Regions from separate parts of the Acidovorax radicis genome, predicted to be linked through region 2. Evidence: predicted binding sites of a transcription regulator. Region 2 holds the regulator's gene; each other region holds the start of a gene.

Region 1 (2,266 bases), 1.6 Mb from region 2:
CCCCATCCTCTCGCCCCGGGGCGTGGTCTATGTGGCGGGGCCTGACCAGCTCGACATGCTGAAACAGGCCTATGCGCAAGCCCATGCCATCTCTCCCAATGTGGAATGGGTGGAGCAGGGCGCACTGCTGGCCCAGCTGCCGTGCCTGAAGTCCGAGGCCGTGGCTGCAGGCATGAGCGAGCCCGAAGCCGCCGATATTGATGTGAACGCGCTACACCAAGGCTACCTGCGCGGCTTGCGCCAGCGCGGCGGCCAGGTGCTGACGAATGCGGAGGTGACGGCTTTGCAGCGCCGGGCTGATCTTTGGTTGGTTACCTTGGCCGATGGCCGCGAGTTGCAAGCCAAGACCATCGTCAACGCGGCAGGCGCCTGGGCCGACGTTGTGGCGGGTCTGGCGGGTGTGCCGCCCATCGGGCTGGAGCCACGCCGCCGTACCGCCTTTACCTTTGCGGTGCCCGAGGGCATGGACGCCACCCACTGGCCTGCGGTGATCGGCATCGACGAAAGCTTTTACTTCAAACCCGACGCGGGCCAGTTGCTCGGCTCACCGGCCAATGCCGACCCTACCCACCCGCACGACGTGGTGCCCGAAGAGCTGGACGTGGCCACCGGCATCTATCACATCGAGGAAATGACCACCTTCCAGATTCGCCGCCCGTCACACACTTGGGCCGGGCTGCGCTCGTTTGTGCCCGATGGCGACATGGTGATCGGCTGGGACAACCATGTGCCCGGCTTCTTCTGGCTGGCAGGGCAAGGCGGTTATGGGATTCAGAGCGCGGCGGGCGCTTCGTTGCTGGCGCGGCAGCTATTGCGCGGCGAGCCGCTGGCTGAGGCTCTGGTGAGCGAGGGCGTGGTGCTGCAGGGGCTGTCGCCTGCGCGGCTGAGGTAAGAACGGCTTGTGCAGGCAGCAGGGGCTTTGTGCCCCTGCCGCCCTTGGCAGCGCGCGGTCAGGCGAAGGTGTTGACCTGCGTGCCCAATGCGCCCGATGTGGCCAGAGTGGGCTGGGGCATGGATTGCTGCATGGCGTCAATCAGGGTGGCGGCCGATGCGGCCTGCATATCCAGCGCCTTTTTCAGAACCAGAACGTTGAGCGCGTCAGATGTCTTGGCAGAAGCCAGGCTGGTGGCGGTGTTCACGATGCTGTTGGTGAGGGCGACGTCCATGGGGACTCCTTGATGCGGTGCTTGGTTATCGGCATGCGCCCCAGTAAGTTGAGCGGTTTTACAACTTGGGCTGCGTCTTGGTGCCCACCAGCCGACGCCCCTTGTCCCGACAGGGGGCATCCGCGTGTGCTGCGGGGCGAGGGAAGGGCCCACAGGCGCATCTCAGTCCAGTGCGGGTACACCAAGGTCTTCGCAGGTAGCAAGGTCTGATGGCGGTGTGTGCCCCACTTTGTGCAGTTGTCGGGCGGCGTCGCGCAACGCTGTGCGCAGGCCTTCTTCAAGCGTTGGGTGATAAAACGGCATGCGCAGCATCTCATCGACGGTGAGCTTTTGCCCAATGGCAAGTGCCAGCAGGTGCGCCATGTGTTCGCCCGCTGGCGCACACAACTGTGCGCCCAGCAAGCGCCCCGTGGTCTGGTCGGCATAGATGCGCAGGCCGCCGTGGTTGCGCAGGGCCGCTCGTGCCCGGCCCTGGTCGTGAAAGGAGGCCGCACCCGTGATGGTGTGCGCCTTGTCCAGGTCGTCAAACCGTTGACCGACCGATGCAATGGTCGGACTTGAAAACACGATGGACAGCGGCGTGCGGCGCTTGAAGCTGGTGGGTGCATGCGCCATGGCATTGGTGCCGGCAATATGTCCTTCATCAGCCGCTTCATGCAGCAGGGGCGCGTGGGTGGTGGCGTCGCCCGCCAAAAAAACAGGTAGATCGCCCACTTGCAGCGTTGATGGGTCGACCGTGGGCAGGCCGTGTTTGTCGAGCGGCACGCCCAAGGTCTCCAGGCCCAGGTATTCAATGTTGGGGACCCGCCCCATGGCCGCAATCACCTGGTCCACCACCACGCGGTTCGGTCCGCTGCTCACTTCAATGCCTCCGGGCACTTCTCGCAACTGGGCGGGGGCGCCGATGTGCAACACCATTTCGGTCTTGAGCAGCGCTGCCATTTTGGCGTTGAGCTGCGAATCGGCAAGGCCCGCCAGCGAATCACTGGTGCTGAAGGCAGCCACTTCAAGACCCAGGCGTGCCAATGCTTGCGACAGCTCCACACCTAGGGGGCCCATGCCGATCACGGCCACACGAGGGCCTAGCGTGGGCTGCTCGA
Region 2 (2,266 bases):
AAGCCAAAAGCCCTGCGGTTGCTGCTGAAGGGGCTGCCAAAGATGCTGTGGCGAAGTCAGCCGCCGGTGTGCCGGTCACGGTCTCTATGGCTGCACGAGCACTCAGCCCATCCAGCCGCACTACAGGCGATTTTGATGCCAGCAAAGTCAAGTCGGTTCGCACGGCTATTGAGAAGGGCGAATTTTCTGTGGACGCAGAAGCGGTCGCTGATCGGATGCTGTCCAATGCGCAGGAGATTCTGTCCCGTTCGCGGGGTTGATTTCAGTTGTTCAGTTGATATGTCTTTGCAGCTGACATGATCCGTCGCACAATGGGCCATGTTGCTGGAAGAATCCCTCACAGCTGTTGAGCAGCTGATCGAAAAAGTTTCTGCTGCGCTTCTCGCGGCAGACCCCTCCTCCCTGGAAAAAAACAGTACGGCGCTGCGCGATGCTGCGGCGCAGTTTGCTCGCGTGCTGGAGCAGTCTGCGACACGCGGCATGCCCCTGCCGTCGTCGATACAAAAGCGGTTGGATGCTGTCGGCGCGATGCTGGTGGTGCACCGTGAGAGTCTCGCCCGCCTTTCCGTGACAACAGACCGCCAAGTCGCGGGATTGCTACCTCCGGCAGACCCGGCATCTACTTACAGCAATGGTCTGGGTGCGCGTGCCGCCAAACCCGGTGTCGCCCGTATCTATCGCTCGGCGGGCTGATAGCCGGGGTGCTGCGCGTTCAGTCGCCCCAACGTGCTGAGCGCATGAAAAGAAAAAAGGGGGGCGGGCTGGTGATGTGTGCTGTAAGCGCTCAATGCGCCCGCATCTTGGCGCGCAGGCGAGCGATGGACTGGCTATGCAGTTGGCACACCCTGGATTCTGTGACACCCAGCACCGCTGCGATCTCTTTGAGATTCATGTCATGTTCGTAGTACATACCCATGATGTACTGCTCGCGCTCCGGCAGGCCCTTGATGGCATTGACTAACGACGCTTTGAGGCGATGGTCCCGCAGTAACTCCACCGGGTCTGCATCGCTATCGGCCACATGGCGGTCCAGAAAACCATCATCGTCTTCATTGCCCCGCGTCATGTCCTCAAGATACACCAGTTGGGTACCGCGAACCTTGCCCAGCAGCGACTGGTAGTCCACCAGGGTCATCCCCATTTCAGCGGCGATCTCTGACTCCAGGGCGCTTCTCCCGAGCTTTTGTTCCAGTCGGTTGACGGCCTGCTCAATGTCCTTCTGGCTTTTGCGGGAGCTGCGCGACATCCAGTCGCCTTCGCGCAGCTCGTCCAGCATGGCGCCCCGGATGCGCTGGGTGGCAAAGGTCTCAAACTGCACGCCTTGCGCGGCTTCATAGCGCGAAAGCGCTTCTGCCAAGCCCATCATGCCTACCTGGATCAGGTCATCCAGCTCAACATTGGGAGGCAGCTTGGCGATCATGTGGTGCGCAATTCTTCTGACCAGCGGGAGGTGCTGGCGAATCATGGCATCGCGATCAAGCTGGCCTTTGGCGGTGTACATCAGATCAGTGGCTCCGGACAAAATGGGCAGGTGTTCCTGTCATGTTGCTGGGCGGTGGCGCAGTCAGCGCCTCGTCCATCGTGCCCGCATTCTCCAGGAGTTGCAAGGCCAGGCGCTGCAGATCCTGGGGATTCTGGGTTGCGATCGTCGTGGTGCGCACGGGGGCTCCCAAATGCCGCTCCGCACACGACTGCAGGGTTTGCAACCCAAACTGCGCCCTGCGGCGCTCCGACGCTGTGTTCCCCTGAAGCAGCGCGGCCACCATGCAAGGCAAACCAGTGTGAAGCGCTATCTGCTTGAGGCTCTTGTAGCTGGTCAAGACACCCGCAGAGCCTCGGCCCATCACCACCAACGGGATGGTTGCCGTGTGCGTCAACAATGGCCCCAACGTGGCGGCTGGCGCATGCAACACCACGAGCCCATAGGTTCGAAAGCAGGGCAGCAGGCCTTCGAGCGGGGATGCATGAGCGCGGCCCGCGTTTCGGCTGAGGTACTGGAGGCCGCGGGCTGCGGGAATCACGGCCAGAGACGATGCGGCGGCCCCTGTGTTCAGGTGTGCGCCCTCGTCCCACGGGGTCTGTTGCATGAGATGGAAGAGCCCCGGGCTTTCTTCGGTCTCTTGCGCAGTGCCATCAAGCACAACCACCGGGTAGCCAAGCCGCTGCAAGCTCGCGCATATCTGCCATAGCGTCTCCAGACCATTGCCTGTATTGCCCTGGCTTGCCACTGCCAATACCCGCACGCCGGATTGCGGCGTGAAGCTGT
Region 3 (2,266 bases), 890 kb from region 2:
TCGACATCCACCCGCAACTTCCCCAACCGCCTGGGCAAGAACACCAACGTGTTCCTGGCCTCTGCCGAGCTGGCCGCCATCGCGTCCAAGCTGGGCAAGATCCCCACGGTGGCCGAGTACCACGACGCCATGGGCATCGTGAACAAGGATGGGGCCTCGATCTACAAGTACCTGAACTTCGACCAGATCGAAGAGTACGCAGAGATTGCCAAGGGCGTTGCTGCCTGAAGCTTCGGTGATCCGAATTAAAAACCCGCTTCGGCGGGTTTTTTTATGATCGGCAGCGCCCGGGATGAGGCGCCGACACCCTTGATTCGCGCGTGCTGGGTCCTGGGCGGGCGCCAAATGCCCCTGGGGCATCAGGTCGCAGGGCTGTCTTTGTTGTCTTTTGGTGGCGACTTGTCCTCTGCAGGTTTGGGCGTCAATTTGCTCGCTAGAAAATCGTCGAACCCCTTCATGACCAGCGCATAAGTCTTGTTGATGCCTTGTTCGATGGGGCTGTCTGCTCCCAATACGTTCAAGCCGCTCAGGATATCTTTGGCTTCGCCAAAACCGCGTTCAAAGCCGCCACGGATCAGACCGACAAAATCCTTCGCCAGCGCGTCGGGGTCCTTGCCCTTGTTTTGAAGCTGCGCTGCAAACGCGTCATAGAAAGCGGTAGACAAAGACAGAATGCGGCCCGCCGTTGCCTCGGGGCTTGCGTCTGGCGCGTCGGCGGTGCCAATGGCATTCGGCCCCAACTCAGCGGTCAGAAATTCATTGATGCGGTCAATGGCTGTGCGGTACAGCAAGGTCAGCGACGAATTGCCCGACTGGATGGATACATCCATCGACGCTTGCAGGATTTGTGCGTTCTGCTGGCTGCGCAGGTCACTGGCCGAGGTGTTGTTGGCTGACGTGGGTGACTGGGCCCTCTGCGCCGCCCCTTGCCCCTCCTTCGTCCCTTTCACCTCTTGGGCCGACGACGCACTGTTCACGGACGGGGCCACAGTGCTGGTGGGGTTGGCGGCTGCCGGTGTGGCAGTGCGGGGGAATCCCATAGAAGGCGTGACCATGCTGATCTCCGGGTGATGTTGCAAGGGTTGCTTTCCCTCTAGTTATCGACCAACAGGCCGAAAAAGTTGAATATAGTGGGTAAAAGACAGTTTTTTCAGGCTTTAGAGGCGGGTTGAAGCGCCGACCTGGTATGGGCCGCGATGGGTGCGGTGACTGACCATTGCCACGAGCACTGGCTTGCAGCCCCAGGGGCAGTCTCGCTGGCGTCCGTAGGTGTGGCGCGGGGTGGCTTGGCTTGAAGGATTTGAAACCCGGCGCTGCATGAAGCCGGTGGCCTGCCCTTGAGCGAAGAGGCTAGAAGGGCGGAGTGGCTTTGAATGCTATTTAAAAGATAGCTTCTGGCGCTTATAGGATAGGCACTAGAGCTCGATTTGAATGATATTTGCAGATGGCCGCCGATGGCCGACGGTGTCCTGACGTTCTTTGGCGGTGACGTATTCAGGCCCACTGTCCAACACGCCAACACGCTGTGAACGGCGTGGCATTGGCGGCATTCGGGTCACAGCGGCCCTGCCTGCATCAATCCTGCGGTCGGAAGCCAATCACGAGTGACGAGGGCACGCGTCCATCCACATCGCGGGGCAGCGTTTCGGTCTTGTCGAGCGCACGTAGCACGGCATCGTCCCAGGCCTTGTTGCCACTCGCTTGCACCAAGCGTTTGCCCACGATGGTGCCGTCCGGCGACAGCTTGACTTCCACCTCTGCGCGCGGGTTGCCCGAAATCGCATCGGGATACACAATGTTCGGTTTGACCTTGGCGGCCACTTTGCCGCCATAGCTGCCCGATGGGCCCGCACTGCGCTGCGCGTTGCCAGTGGCTGTCTCGCCGCCCGTGGCACCGGCCAGCCCTTGCATGCGGCGCATATTGTCTTCGCGCAACTTGGCCAGTTGCTTGTCGTTGGCCTCGGCCTTGCGCTTGGCGGCTTCTTCGGCTTTGCGCTTGTCTTCGGCCAGTTTTTTCTGCTTCTCCAGCTTTTCCTGCTCGGCCTTTTTCTGTTCGGCCAGCTGCTTTTCGTGCTGCTCCTGCGCTTTCTCTTTCTCTTTTTGCAGGCGCTCTTTCTTCTCCTGCTCCAGGCGGTCGCGGCGCTCGTCTTCTTTGCGTTCACGCTCCCGTTTTTCACGTTCAAGCTGCTGCGCGCGCGCTTTTTTCTCCTGCTCCAGGCGCTTCTTCTCGCGCTCGATGGCGATGTCGGCCTCGTGGGTGTCGGGG

The links. Region 2 encodes FliA, which starts transcription of late flagellar genes. Its sites were predicted from a motif close to CTAAAGTTTNNNNNNNNNNNGCCGNTA; they were not measured.
Region 1: a site for FliA is predicted at 1,193-1,219, ahead of KI609_RS12745 (YjfB family protein). Genes of this name have one in related genera too.
Region 3: a site for FliA is predicted at 1,099-1,125, ahead of KI609_RS16015 (DUF5610 domain-containing protein). Genes of this name have one in related genera too.

Annotation. Positions count from the first base shown of each region.
Region 1 covers NZ_CP075184.1:2,797,575-2,799,840, reverse strand. Annotated here, with positions in the region: gene KI609_RS12750 (NAD(P)/FAD-dependent oxidoreductase) at 1-892, shown strand, start outside; gene KI609_RS12745 (YjfB family protein) at 951-1,166, opposite strand; gene KI609_RS12740 (dihydrolipoyl dehydrogenase) at 1,329-2,266, opposite strand, start outside.
Region 2 covers NZ_CP075184.1:4,391,433-4,393,698, reverse strand. Annotated here, with positions in the region: gene flgM (flagellar biosynthesis anti-sigma factor FlgM) at 1-260, shown strand, start outside; gene KI609_RS20100 (hypothetical protein) at 319-693, shown strand; gene KI609_RS20095 (RNA polymerase sigma factor FliA) at 785-1,501, opposite strand; gene KI609_RS20090 (hypothetical protein) at 1,506-2,266, opposite strand, start outside.
Region 3 covers NZ_CP075184.1:3,500,001-3,502,266, reverse strand. Annotated here, with positions in the region: gene acnB (bifunctional aconitate hydratase 2/2-methylisocitrate dehydratase) at 1-228, shown strand, start outside; gene KI609_RS16015 (DUF5610 domain-containing protein) at 360-1,055, opposite strand; gene tolA (cell envelope integrity protein TolA) at 1,576-2,266, opposite strand, start outside.